DNA from 2 places in the Streptomyces sp. NPDC001406 genome. Region 2 is predicted to be linked to the other one. Evidence: riboswitches for the same ligand, from Rfam matches in the RefSeq annotation. Region 2 holds a riboswitch; the other holds the start of a gene.
What was found. Region 2 has a riboswitch for cyclic di-AMP ahead of ACFY1J_RS04640 (M23 family metallopeptidase). Riboswitches for the same ligand answer to the same signal wherever they lie in the genome.

Region 1: linked by a shared signal. The riboswitch ahead of ACFY1J_RS25570 (transglycosylase family protein) and the one ahead of ACFY1J_RS04640 (M23 family metallopeptidase) in region 2 are both predicted to bind cyclic di-AMP.

What each region holds. Positions count from the first base shown of each region.
Region 1 is NZ_JBIAWG010000010.1:327,504-334,554, reverse strand. It holds gene ACFY1J_RS25580 (septum formation initiator family protein) at 1-239, opposite strand, end outside; gene eno (phosphopyruvate hydratase) at 338-1,645, opposite strand; gene ACFY1J_RS25570 (transglycosylase family protein) at 1,926-2,588, opposite strand; cyclic di-AMP (ydaO/yuaA leader) riboswitch at 2,593-2,761, opposite strand; gene ACFY1J_RS25565 (transglycosylase family protein) at 2,945-3,931, opposite strand; gene ACFY1J_RS25560 (cytochrome P450) at 4,113-5,393, opposite strand; gene ACFY1J_RS25555 (nucleoside triphosphate pyrophosphohydrolase) at 5,541-6,581, opposite strand.
Region 2 is NZ_JBIAWG010000002.1:120,015-127,065, forward strand. It holds gene ACFY1J_RS04625 (DNA topoisomerase (ATP-hydrolyzing) subunit A) at 1-1,488, opposite strand, end outside; gene ACFY1J_RS04630 (M16 family metallopeptidase) at 1,830-3,245, shown strand; gene ACFY1J_RS04635 (M16 family metallopeptidase) at 3,242-4,630, shown strand; cyclic di-AMP (ydaO/yuaA leader) riboswitch at 4,833-4,996, shown strand; gene ACFY1J_RS04640 (M23 family metallopeptidase) at 5,009-5,764, shown strand; gene ACFY1J_RS04645 (GntR family transcriptional regulator) at 5,953-6,648, shown strand; gene ACFY1J_RS04650 (HPr family phosphocarrier protein) at 6,795-7,051, opposite strand, start outside.

The DNA of each region.
Region 1 (7,051 bases), on a different contig from region 2:
TGCCGCTGCCGCTCCAGATTGGCGATCTCGGCGCGCTGGGAGACGTACTGCCGCATCGGATAGGCCAGGGCCACCACCATCGTGCACAGCACCAGGGCGAGCAGCGCGGCCCGGCCGGTGAGCCGGGATCTGCGGGCCTGCCGCTTGGTCTGGGAGCGGTAGACCCGGGCCGCCGTCTGCTCGCCGAGCAGTCGCAGTCTGGTCGCGGTGGAGAACCGGTCCCGGTCCTTCGCGGCCATGTCCCCGCCTCCCTCATACGTGCGTACGTCCCCGGACACGGTACGGGACCGGGTACGGGGACGTACGTACGACTGGCTAAGCCTTGCCCTTACCGGGCTCAGCCCTTGGAGATCTCCACGCCGCCCCGGAAGCGCGGGAAGGCGCTGCGGCCGGCGTACACCGCCGCGTCGTCGAGGATCTCCTCGATGCGCAGCAGCTGGTTGTACTTGGCGACGCGCTCGGAGCGGGCCGGGGCGCCGGTCTTGATCTGGCCGCAGTTGGTGGCGACGGCCAGGTCGGCGATGGTGACGTCCTCGGTCTCGCCGGAGCGGTGGGACATCATGCACTTGAAGCCGTTGCGCTGGGCCATCTCGACGGCGTCCAGGGTCTCGGTCAGCGAACCGATCTGGTTCACCTTCACGAGCAGGGCGTTGGCGGTGCCCTCCTCGATGCCGCGGGCCAGGCGCTCCGGGTTGGTGACGAACAGGTCGTCGCCGACGATCTGGACCTTGTCGCCGAGCTTGTCGGTCAGGACCTTCCAGCCGGCCCAGTCGTCCTCGAACAGCGGGTCCTCGATGGAGACGAGCGGGTAGGCCGCCACGAGCTCCTCGTAGTACTCCGTCATCTCGGCGGCCGAGCGGGACTTGCCCTCGAACTCGTACTTGCCGTCCTTGTAGAACTCGGACGCGGCGACATCGAGCGCGAGCGCGATCTGCTCGCCGGGGACGTACCCGGCCTGCTTGATGGCCTCCAGGATGAGGTCGAGGGCCTCACGGTTGGAGCCGAGGTTCGGGGCGAAGCCGCCCTCGTCGCCCAGGCCGGTGGCCAGGCCCTTGCTCTTCAGGACCTTCTTCAGGGTGTGGTAGACCTCGGCGCCCCAGCGCAGCGCCTCGGAGAAGGACTCCGCGCCGATCGGGGCGATCATGAACTCCTGGATGTCCACGTTGGAGTCGGCGTGCGAGCCGCCGTTCAGGATGTTCATCATCGGCACCGGCAGCAGGTGCGCGTTCGGGCCGCCCAGGTAGCGGAAGAGGGGGAGGTCGCTGGCCTCGGAGGCGGCGTGGGCGACGGCGAGGGAGACGCCGAGGATGGCGTTGGCGCCGAGCGAGCCCTTGTTGTCGGTGGCGTCCAGGTCGAACATCGCCTGGTCGATCAGGCGCTGCTCGGTGGCGTCGTAGCCGACCAGCTCCGGGCCGATCTGCTCGATCACGGCGAGGACGGCCTTCTCGACGCCCTTGCCCAGGTAGCGGTTCGGGTCGCCGTCGCGGAGCTCGATGGCCTCGAAGGCGCCGGTGGAGGCGCCGGACGGAACGGCGGCACGACCCGTGCTGCCGTCGTCGAGGCCGACCTCGACCTCGACCGTGGGGTTGCCTCGGGAGTCCAGGATTTCCCGGGCTACGACGACGTCGATGGACGGCACGAGCATCTCCTTCATGGATGTGACGCTGGAAGTGCGGGGCTGGGTGCCTTGCGACTAGAGCCTAACCGTCCCGGGGGCATCGGCCACCGACCGACCGTCCCGTGGACAGGGTCCGACCGTACCCATTGTTCCGGCTCGAAACAAAGGCGGGGTGGAGAACGGCTCGAACACAGCGCCCCATGAACAAGCCCCGCCCCGGCGCGTACGGGGGAATACGCACCGGGGCGGGGAGACCGTGGGGACGGGGGGCGGCTGTGGTTCTTGCAGCCGGGCTACCGGCCGCGGATCACTTCAGGTGGAGCTGCTGGCCCGGGTAGATGAGGTCCGCGTCCTGGACGATGTTCTTGTTCAGCTTGAACAGCTTCTGCCAGCCGCCCTTGACCTTGTGCTTCTGGGCGATCGAGCCGAGGGTGTCGCCCTTGACGACCTTGTACTCGCCGTCGCCCTTCTTGACCTTCTTGCCGGTCGGGGTGGTGACGGTCTTGGCCGCGGCCGGGCGCTCGGCGGAGCGGGAGGCGGCCGGCTTCTCGGTCGACCGGGGGGCGGTGCTCGCCGCGGCGCCGCTGTAGGGGGCGCTGGACAGGCCCGTGCCGCAGACCGGCCAGGCACCCTTGCCCTGGGCGGCGAGGACCTTCTCGGCGATCTCTATCTGCTGCGCCTTGGTGGCCTTGTCGGCGGTGCCGGCGTACTTCGAGCCGCCGTAGGCGGACCACGTCGAGGCGGAGAACTGCAGACCGCCGTAGTAGCCGTTGCCGGTGTTGATGGACCAGTTGCCGCCGGACTCGCACTTGGCGACGGCGTCCCACTCGGAGGCGGTGGCGGCCGAGGCGGTGCCGGAGGCCATCAGCGGGGCGACGACGGCGGCGCCGGCGACACCGGCGAGCGCGATGGCACGGGTGACCCTGGCCTTCGAGGGACGACGGTGCTTGCCCTGGGCGGAAAACAGCATGGATGGATCCCCTCACCGACGCCTGCGAGGTGAGCTGTCGGGTTCGGGCCGGTTGAGTTGCCCGGCCACACCTCCGCTGGGAGGCGTGGCTCCACCCCTAGCCGCTCCGGCTCAACTGTCCGGCGCGGCACTTACCTTGGGTCCCCCGCTCCTGCCTACGGCGCGTGACGCGACGACTGTTCCCGTGCGGCCGCTGGCAGGACTCGGCGTTGCGACAGCCGGGGCTCGTGGTGACGAGCGGACTCGACCGTAGACACGCGATCCGGGGAATTCCAAAGACGATCAGGGCTTCTGAGACTCATCCCACACTTTCACCAAACCGGACATTAGGCGTGAAAGCGGGACGTCAACTCCCGCTACTTTTCACCGGTTTCGGTAGCGACGTCCAGGGTCTGACCGGGGGTGATGTCGTTCGGGTCGGTGCCGATTGCGGCCTTGTTGGCGGCATAGAGCGCACGCCATCCGCCGTCGACGTCGAGGGAGTCGGCGATGGACGCGAGAGTGTCGCCGTCGCGAACCGTGTAGGTGCGCGAGGCGTGACGACCCGCCGAGGCCGAGCCCTGCCCGCTTGCTGCGCTTTCGTCCGCATTGCCCCCGCGATGACGGCCGCCCCCGATCGCGCCGGTGTCGACCAGACTCCAAGATCCCCCGCTTTGCCACGAGTTGTCAGAGTCATCCGTTTTGGGAACTTCCGTGGGCGCGCCACCGCTCCCCTGCGAGTTGCCCGAGCCTTCGGATTCCGACTTGTCCGACTGGGCGGAATCTTCACCCTTGCCCTCGCTCTTACCCTCACCCTTGCCCTTCGCCCCGTTCTCCTTGTCGGCGTTCGCCGAGGGGGAAGCCTTCCCCGAGGAGTCCGACTCCGAGTGCGAATCGGATGAGTCGGACGAATCAGAGGAGTCTGAAGAATCAGAGGAACCGGGTGAATCGGATGCCGAGACACCGGTGTCGACATCGACCGACCCGGAGCTCGCGGTGAGCCCGGAGAGCAGGGCACAGGTGGCCCAGGGCTTGGTGCCCTGGTCGGCGAGAATCTTCTCCGCGACGGCTATCTGCTGCGAACGGCTGGCCTCGTCCGGGCTGGAGGCGTACGCGAGGCCGCCGTACTTGTCCCAGTCGTCCTGCGACATCTGCAGACCGCCGTAGTACCCGTTGCCGGAGTCGGCGCTCCAGGAGCCACCGCTCTCACACTCGGCCACCTTGTCCCAAGTGGTGCCGTCGGCCGCGTTGGCGCTCGCGGCCCCGAGGAGCGGGATGGCGATGGCGGAGCCGGTCACTCCGGCCGCGACGAGGAGGGCCGGAGCCTGACGGGGGCGACGGTGACGACCGTTCCCGGAGAGCATGCGGAAGCCTTTCGTGCGACAGCGATGACCGGCGCGGCACAGAAAGCCGACGTACCGCGCTGCCTAGTGAACGTATCCACTGACGATCACTTGTCACAAGTTAATGCCGCGTAGATCACGTGAAGATCACAGAGTTGAGCATTCATCAGGTTTGGGGCACGACAGGCCGCGCTTCCCTCACTTACCGGACGGGCGTGAACTCCACGGGCAAAGTGCGCAATCCACGCATGATGAGCCCGCCACGCCACCGCAAATCGGCCGGATCCACCGCGAGTCGGAGGTCCGGGAGGCGGGTGAGGAGGGTGGCGAGCGCGGTCTGGCCCTCCAGCCGGGCGAGCGGGGCACCCAGGCAGTAGTGGATGCCGTGGCCGTATCCAAGGTGTTGGTTGTCACGTCGGCCGAGGTCGAGGACGTCCGGGTCGGCGAACCGCTCCGGGTCCCGGTCGGCGGCGGCGAGCACCACCAGGACGGGGTCGCCGGGTGCGATGTCCTGCCCGCCGATGGTGAGCGGCTCGGTGGCGAACCGCCAGGTGGCCAGTTCGACCGGGCCGTCGTAGCGCAGGAGTTCCTCGACACCGGTCTCCAGGAGGTCCCGTTCCCGGCGGGCGAGGGACGCCTGCAGACGGTGCCGCTGGTCGGGATGGGTGAGCAGGGCGTAGGTGCCGTTGCCGATGAGGTTGACGGTCGTCTCGAACCCGGCGAACAGCAGGATGAAGGCCATCGCGGCGGCCTCGTTCTCGGTGAGGTGCTCGCCGTGGTCCGAGGCGCGGATCAGCCCGGAGATGAGGTCCTCGCCCAGAGCGGGGCTGTCGGGCAGGGCCTCACGCTTCTTGTGGATGAGCTCGGCGAGATAGCCCCGCATCTTCTTGACCGACCGCGCGACCCCGCCCCGCGGCCCTCCCCCGTGCCGGATCATCATCCCCGCCCAGTCCCGGAAGTCGTCCTGGTCCTCGCGCGGAACGCCGAGCAGGTCGCAGATGGCGTAGATGGGGAGGGGAAAGGCGAACTCGTGGATGAGGTCGGCGGACCCCTCGGCCGCGAACCCGTCGATGAGCCGGTCTGTCAGTTCCTGTACGCGCGAGCCGAATTCGGCGACCCGGCGGGGCGTGAACGCCTTGCTGACCAGGCGGCGCAGCCGGGTGTGGTCCGGCGGGTCGATGTTGAGCAGATGCGTCATCAGCTCCGCCTTGCGCTCACCGGGGATACCGGTCTTGCCCTTGGCGTGCGCGGGCTCGTCGTGATGCGCGGGGTTCTTCGAGAGCCGCTGGTCGGCCAGCGCCTGCTTGGCATCGGTGTACCGGGTGACCAGCCAGGCCTCGACACCGCTCGGGAGTTTCGTCCGGTGCACGGGGGCGTGCTCGCGGAGCCAGGCATAGGCCGGGTAGGGGTTACTGGCGAACTCCCAGCTGAACAGGTCGGGGGCGGCGGGGCTGGGGTTCGGAGGGTGGGGCTGGTTGGTCACTCCTCGACGGTATCCGGCTTTCCGGCGGATGCCGCGCGGAGGGCGGTACGGGCAGCGGCCGCCGAAGCGGTGACTCCTCCAACTCCCTTTCCCCGCATGCCCTCGCGCCCGTGAGCAAGCCCCCGTGCCCGTCCCCCGGGCCGTCTCTCAGGCCGACGTCGGGCCCTCCATGCCCTCTATGCCTTCCCTGCCCTGCACTCCCTCGGCGGCCCGCACAGCGTCCCGGTACGCCCGTGCCGCCGCCCGCAGTGCCGCCTCCGGGTCCACCCCGTCCGCCTCGGCCCGTATCGCGAGCGCGAGCAGCTCGTACCCGATGCCCTCGCCGTGCGGCAGCGGCACCTCCAGTCCCGCCGTGCGCGCGCGGGAGGCGAGCTTCGCCGCGAGGGCGAGGCCGGGCTGGCCGAGCGGGACGCCCTCGGTCACGGAGGTGCGCCGCTTCTCCTCGGCCTTGGTGCGCAGCCAGTGCTCCTTGACCTCCTCGGGGGTCTGGGCCGTCTCGTCGCCGAAGACATGTGGGTGGCGGTGGATCAGCTTGGCGACTATGCCGCCGGCCACGTCGTCGACGGAGAACGGCGCCTCGGGGTCCTCCTCGGCGATGCGGGAGTGGAAGACGACCTGGAGCAGCACGTCGCCCAGTTCCTCCCTGAGCTCCTCGCGGTCGCCGGCCTCGATCGCCTCGACGAGTTCGTAGGCCTCCTCGATGCCGTACTTCGCCAGGCCCTTGTGGGTCTGCCGGGACGACCAGGGGCACTCGACGCGGATGCGGTCCATGACCTGGACGAGGTCGAGGAGACGGGCTCCCGGCAGGTCGTAGGAGGCGGGGAGCAGCTCCAGCTCGGGCATCCGCACGCGGCCGGAGCCGGCGAGGCGGGCCAGGCCGTCGGTGAGCGCAGGTTCGCCCTCACCGGTGGCCACGACCACCACGGTGTGTCCGCCGACGCAGGCGTCGACCAGTTCCTGGGCTGTGGGCGACGTCTCCTCCACCCGTATCCCGGCCTCGCGCAGATAGGGCAGCTGTGGGTGGGCCCCGTCCGCGCACAGCACACGGTCGGCGGAGCGCAGCGCCTGCCAGGCGGGCCAGGACAGCAGCCCGGGGGCGACGCGGTGACTGGTGGTGAGCAGGACGACACGGCCGGGGGCCGCGGCCGGGCCCGGTTCCTGGGCGGCTTCGAGGCTGGTGGTGTTCACGCATCGAACGTAACGCACGTCCGCCGACGGCCTCGCGAGTTGTCCACAGGCAGGGGCAGGCGGGGCGATCGTATGACCGCGACGCGGTGACCGAGGCCGGGCCTGAGGCCTGGGGGACCCAGGGAACTGAGAACCTGGGGCCCGGGAGCCCGAAGGCCTGGGGCCTGGGGGCCCGAAAGCCCGGGGCCCGAAAGCCCGGAAGTCCCGAGGCCCGGGGCACGGGGGCCTGGAGGCCCGGGGGCCCGGAGGCCGGGGGCCCGGGGGCCCGGGGGCCCGGAGGCCGGGGGCCGGGGGCCCGGAGGCCCGGAGGCCCGGAGGCCCGGAGGCCCGGAGGCCGGGGGCCCGGGGGCCCGGAGGCCGGGGGCCCGGGGGCCCGGAGGCCGGGGGCCCGGGGGCCCGGAGGCCGGGGGCCGGAGGCCGGGGGCCGGAGGCCGGGGCCCGAAAGCCCGAAAGCCCGGAGGCCCGAAAGC
Region 2 (7,051 bases):
ACGGCGCTCGGTGCCGAACTTCTTGGCCACCTGGGCCAGTTCGGCGGAGACCAGCTTGCGCAGCTCGGCGTCCGACTCCAGGATCCGGGTCAGCTCGGCGATCTCCGCGTTCAGCCGGTCCTTCTCCGCCTCCAGCTCGATGCGGTCGTACTTGGTGAGGCGGCGCAGCGGCGTGTCGAGGATGTACTGGGTCTGGATCTCCGACAGCGAGAAGCGCTCCATCAGACGCTCCTTCGCCTGCGCGCTGTTCTCGCTGGAGCGGATCAGACGGATGACCTCGTCGATGTCGACGAGGGCGGTGAGCAGGCCCTCCACCAGGTGCAGCCGGTTGCGGCGCTTGCCGCGGCGGTACTCCGAGCGGCGGCGCACGACGTCGAAGCGGTGGTCGAGATAGACCTCGAGGAGCTCCTTGAGGCCCAGCGTGAGCGGCTGGCCGTCCACCAGGGCCACGTTGTTGATGCCGAAGGACTCCTCCATCGGCGTCAGCTTGTAGAGCTGCTCCAGGACCGCCTCCGGCACGAAGCCGTTCTTGATCTCGATGACCAGACGCAGGCCGTGCGCGCGGTCCGTCAGGTCCTTGACGTCCGCGATGCCCTGCAGCTTCTTCGCGTTGACCAGGTCCTTGATCTTGGTGATGACCTTCTCCGGGCCGACCGTGAAGGGCAGCTCGGTGACGACGAGGCCCATACGGCGCGCCGTCACGCTCTCCACCGTCACCGTGGCGCGGATCTTGAACGTGCCGCGGCCCGTCTCGTACGCGTCCCGGACCCCGGAGAGGCCGACGATCCGGCCGCCCGTGGGCAGGTCGGGCCCGGGGACGTACTTCATCAGCGTGTCCAGGTCCGCGTTCGGGTGGCGGATCAGATGCCGGGCGGCCGCGACGACCTCGGCGAGGTTGTGCGGCGGCATGTTCGTGGCCATGCCGACCGCGATGCCCGAAGCGCCGTTCACCAGCAGGTTCGGGAAGGCGGCGGGCAGGGCGACCGGTTCCTGCTCCTGGCCGTCGTAGTTGGGGGCGAAGTCGACCGTGTCCTCGTCGATGGACTCGGTCATCAGGCTCGTGGCCTCGGCCATCCGGCACTCGGTGTACCGCATGGCGGCCGGCGGGTCGTCGTTGCCCAGCGAGCCGAAGTTGCCGTGCCCGTCGACCAGCGGGACGCGCATGGAGAACGGCTGGGCCATGCGCACCAGGGCGTCGTAGATCGACGCGTCGCCGTGCGGGTGGAGCTTGCCCATCACGTCGCCGACGACACGCGCGCACTTCACATAGCCGCGGTCGGGGCGCAGGCCCATCTCGTTCATCTGGTAGACGATCCGGCGGTGCACCGGCTTGAGGCCGTCACGGGCGTCCGGCAGGGCACGCGAGTAGATGACCGAATACGCGTATTCGAGGTAGGAGCCCTGCATCTCGTCCACGACGTCGATGTCGAGGATCTTCTCCTCGTACGAGTCGTCGGGCGGCGGGGTCTTCGTGCTGCGGCGGGCCATCGCTGCCGGCTCCTCTTTTCTGGTCGCTCGCCTACGGGTGGCTCACGTCGGTGTCGACGCACCCCTTCGGCTCACTCTTTCTGAAGCGTGAACGGGTCTGATCGGACCATTGTGGACCGCGGTACTGACAAGCCGGGCCAGGACCCGGTGCAGGCGGCCCTTCCCGGTGGCGCGCGGCGCCGGAGGAGCCGCCCCGCGGCACGACTCCGGCAGGCTACGCGATCCGCTGTGGGCGTACGTCCGGCGGGAACTTCACCGAGGCTCCGGCCGCTTGCATACAGTGGCAGGACCGGCAGGAACACAGCGGTTGCACGACCGCTTCCGCGATCGAAGGGACGTACATGCCCATGGGTCACACGACCAAGGCCGAGGCAGGCTCCGGGGGCCTGGCAGCGACCGAGCACCGCCTGGCCAACGGTCTGCGCGTGGTGCTCTCCGAGGACCACCTGACCCCGGTCGCGGCGGTGTGCCTCTGGTACGACGTCGGCTCCCGCCACGAAGTCAAGGGCCGTACCGGCCTGGCTCACCTTTTCGAGCATCTGATGTTCCAGGGCTCCGCGCAGGTGAAGGGCAACGGTCACTTCGAGCTGGTGCAGGGCGCCGGCGGCTCGCTCAACGGCACCACCAGCTTCGAGCGCACCAACTACTTCGAGACCATGCCCGCCCACCAGCTGGAGCTCGCCCTCTGGCTGGAGGCCGACCGCATGGGCTCGCTGCTGGCCGCCCTCGACGACGAGTCCATGGAGAACCAGCGGGACGTCGTCAAGAACGAGCGCCGGCAGCGCTACGACAACGTTCCGTACGGCACCGCCTTCGAGAAGCTGACCGCCCTCGCCTACCCGGAGGGCCACCCGTACCACCACACGCCGATCGGCTCGATGGCCGACCTGGACGCGGCCACGCTGGAGGACGCGCGCCGGTTCTTCCGGACGTACTACGCGCCCAACAACGCCGTGCTCTCCGTGGTCGGCGACATCGACCCGCAGCAGACCCTGGCCTGGATCGAGAAGTACTTCGGCTCGGTCCCCTCCCACGACGGCAAGCCCGAGCCCCGCGACGGCTCGCTGCCGGAGGTCATCGGCGAGCAGCTGCGCGAGGTCGTCGTGGAGGAGGTCCCGGCCCGCGCGCTGATGGCCGCCTACCGGCTCCCGCAGGACGGCACGCGCGCGTCCGACGCCGCCGACCTGGCGCTCACCGTCCTGGGCGGCGGCGAGTCCTCCCGCCTGTACAACCGGCTCGTGCGCCGCGACCGTACGGCCGTCGCGGCCGGGTTCGGCCTGCTGCGGCTGGCCGGGGCGCCCTCCCTGGGCTGGCTGGACGTGAAGACCTCCGGCGACGTCGAGGTGCCGGTCATCGAGACCGCAATCGACGAGGAACTCGCCCGCTTCGCTCAGGAGGGCCCCACCCCCGAGGAAATGGAGCGCGCCCAGGCCCAGTTGGAGCGCGAGTGGCTGGACCGGCTCGGCACGGTCGCCGGCCGCGCCGACGAACTGTGCCGGTTCGCGGTCCTGTTCGGCGACCCGCAGCTCGCCCTGACCGCCGTCCAGCGCGTCCTGGAGGTGACGCCGGAGGAGGTCCAGGAGGTGGCCAAGGCCCGTCTGCGCCCGGACAACCGCGCGGTGCTCGTCTACGAGCCGCTCTCCGCCGAGTCCGCGGAGCACACCCAGGACGAGGACTTCCCCGAGGACCCGGAGTCGGAAGCCACCGTGGAGGCGTCCACCGCCGACCAGAACGAGGACGAGGAGGCGGCCAAGTGACCGAGCTCGCCGCGATGGAGTTCCACCCCCAGCCCCGTGCGGGCGAGGCGAAGCCGTGGGCCTTCCCGGCCCCCGAGCGCGGCACGCTGGAGAACGGCCTGACCGTTCTGCGCTGCCACCGCCCCGGCCAGCAGGTCGTCGCCGTCGAGGTGCTCCTGGACGCGCCGCTGGACGCCGAGCCGGCCGGTTTCGACGGTGTCGCCACGATCATGGCGCGGGCCTTCTCCGAAGGCACCGACAAACACTCCGCCGAGGAGTTCGCCGCCGAGCTGGAGCGCTGCGGCGCGACCCTGGACGCGCACGCCGACCATCCGGGCGTCCGGCTGAGCCTGGAGGTCCCCGCCTCCCGCCTCGGCAAGGCCCTCGGCCTGCTCGCCGACGCCCTCAGGGCACCCGCGTTCGACGAGAGCGAGGTGGACCGGCTGGTGCGCAACCGTCTCGACGAGATCCCGCACGAGCTGGCGAACCCCTCCCGTCGTGCCGCCAAGGAGCTCTCGAAGGAGCTGTTCCCGGCGACCGCGCGCATGTCGCGCCCGCGCCAGGGCACCGAGGAGACGGTCGAGAAGATCGACGCGGCGGCCGTCCGCGGCTTCTACGACCGGCACGTGCGGCCCGCCACGGCCACCGCCGTGGTCGTCGGCGACCTCACCGGCATCGACCTGGACGCGCTGCTCGGCGAGACCCTGGGCGAGTGGAACGGCTCCTCGGCGCAGCCGCGGCCCGTGCCGCCGGTGACCGCCGACGACACCGGCCGGGTCGTCATCGTGGACCGCCCCGGAGCCGTCCAGACGCAGTTGCTCATCGGCCGGGTCGGCGCGGACCGGCACGACCGCGTGTGGGCCGCCCAGGTGCTCGGCACGTACTGCCTCGGCGGCACCCTCACCTCCCGCCTGGACCGCGTCCTGCGCGAGGAGAAGGGCTACACCTACGGTGTGCGCTCGTTCGGGCAGGTCCTCAGGTCCGCCCCGGACGGCACGGGCGCCTCGCTGCTCGCCATCAGCGGCTCCGTGGACACGCCGAACACCGGTCCCGCGCTGCAGGACCTGTGGGCGGTGCTGCGCAAGCTCGCCGGGGAGGGCCTCACCGACGCCGAGCGCGACGTCGCCGTGCAGAACCTCGTGGGGGTCGCGCCGCTGAAGTACGAGACAGCGGCGGCCGTGGCGAGCACGCTGGCCGACCAGGTCGAGCAGTTTCTGCCGGACGACTACCAGGCGACGCTGTACCGGCAGCTCGCCGCCACCGGCACCGTGGAGGCCACCGCCGCGGTGGTCAACGCCTTCCCGGTGGACCGTCTGGTGACGGTCCTGGTGGGTGACGCCGCCCAGATCAAGGAGCCGGTCGAGGCTCTCGGCATCGGCGAAGTCACCGTCGTCCCGGCCGAGTAGAGGCACGCGCGCGTGGGTCCTGTCGGCCGACGGGCCGTCAGGACCCACGAACGTTTCTCCAAGATGTCCGAATTGGGGCGGAGGTTGCCTGTCTGCCCTGTGGGATGCGCTACAAAATCCGGCTTCGGTTTGGGGATCGAAAGACCGCCCGCATAGCGTCGTCCAGGCTGTTCGTCGGGCAGTGCGCCGCACCCGCGGCACCGGACAGTCATCGCCGAGTCCCCGTACGGCGCGAGCCAGGGGAGCCGGGGACCCACGCAGTCCCTGGGGTGAATCGGACACCCGCGCGTGCCGCGAGGGGGTCCGTAGGAGACCTTCCTGCTCCGAACCCGTCAGCTAACCCGGTAGGCGAGAGGGAAGGAAAGGACCAGCCACTACATGGCGTTCACCAGCGCCACCGGGAAGCACCGCCGTCCCGGCCGGATGCGCCGCACCACCGCCCGCGCGGCGGGCGTCGCGGCCCTCGCCACCACCGGTGCCGTCGGCACCCTCGCGGCCTCTCCGGCCCTCGCCGCCGAGCCCGCCCCCGCAGACACCGGTCTCACGCCGGTCATCACCATGGGCGACTCGGTCGCCGAGCAGATCGATGCCCAGGCCGCGGCCCAGGAGCAGGCCGCCGAGCAGAAGGCGGCCGAGGAGGCCGCGCGCAAGAAGGCCGTCGCCCTGGCGGAGAAGGAGCGCGAGGCCAAGGCGCGCGCCGCCCGCGAGGCCGAGCGCAAGCGGCTCAACGCGTTCGTGGCCCCGATCGCGAACTCGTATGTCTCCACCGGCTACAAGACCGGCGGATCCCTGTGGTCCTCCGGCTCCCACACCGGCATCGACTTCCACGCCTCCAGCGGCACCACCGTGCACGCGGTGGGCTCCGGCACGGTCGTGTCGACCGGCTGGGGCGGGTCGTACGGCAACCAGATCGTGATCCGGATGGCGGACGGCATGTACACCCAGTACGGCCATCTGTCGTCCATCGGCGTCTCCGTGGGCCAGAAGGTCCTCCCCGGCCAGCAGATAGGCCTCTCCGGCGCGACCGGCAACGTCACCGGGCCGCACCTCCACTTCGAGGCCCGGACGACCCCGGAGTACGGCTCGGACGTCGACCCCGTCGCCTACCTCCGCAAGCACGGCGTGAACGTCTGACGGCACCGCGCACCGCTTCCCGAAGCCCCGGCTCCCCGAGCCGGGGCTTTCGCCGTTTCGGCCGCCCCGCTGTCCAAAAAATATCCATGGATTCCGGCTCGCCATCGGAAATTCCCGTTGATTGCAATAGAGTCACGGAACACACGTCAATCGGCGACGTTTCACGGGGATTAAAGCGGAGGTCGGTCATGCGTATTCCGGCGAGCTCGGTATGCACGGCGATCAGGGACGACATCGTCGCCGGTGTCTACGAGCGCGGCGGCCGGCTCACCGAGGAACTCCTCGCGCGCCGCTACGGCGTCTCGCGCGTCCCCGTCCGCGAGGCGCTGCGCACCCTGGAGGCCGAGGGCTTCGTGGTGACCCGGCGGCACGCGGGCGCGTGCGTCGCCGAACCGACCGAGCAGGAGGCCGCCGACCTGCTGGAGATGCGCATGCTGCTGGAGCCGCTCGGCGCGTCCCGGGCCGCGCAGCGGCGCACCGAGGCCCATCTCAAGGTGCTGCGCGGCCTGGTGAGGCTGGGCCAGGAGCGGGCCAGGCGGGGCAACAGCGAGGATCTGCGCTCCCTGGGCGGCTGGTTCCACGAGACGCTCGCGCAGGCCTCCGGCAGTCACGCCCTGACCTCGATGCTGACCCAGCTGCGGCACAAGATCGCTTGGATGTACACGGTGGAGGCGCCCGCCAACCCGGTGGAGTCCTGGACGGAGCACGGCGCCATCGTGGACGCGGTGGCGCGCGGCGACGGCGAGCGCGCACGGGCGATCACTGCGCTGCACACCGAGCGCGCGACATCCGCGCACCGATTGCGCTTTCCCGGCGGCGGGGACCGTCCGGACCGTGTGAGGACTTCGCAACATGCCGTAAACATGTCGGGCCTGCGGCATTAACACGGGCGCCGTATACAAAGAAGGTATATTCGGCGGAGGTGCATTTCCGCTGCCCTGATTTCCGCGCGCCCGGAATTTCCATGAGAATACGGCGAAGCCGCGCCGCCCGAAAGGGCTGACGCGGCTCCGGCGTTCGGCGCGGTGGCTCAGACGGTCTCGGGCAGTTCCTCCAGGCCCTCGGCGACGAGCTTCGCGAGACGGTCGAGGGCGGCGTCCGCACCCTCGGCGTCGGAGGCGAGGACGATCTCCTCGCCGCCCTGGGCGCCCAGCCCGAGGACGGCCAGCATGGAGGCCGCGTTGACGGGGTTGCCGTCGGCCTTGGCGATCGTCACGGGGATGCCGGAGGCCGTGGCGGCCCGGACGAAGATGGAGGCGGGGCGGGCGTGGAGGCCCTCGGCCCAGC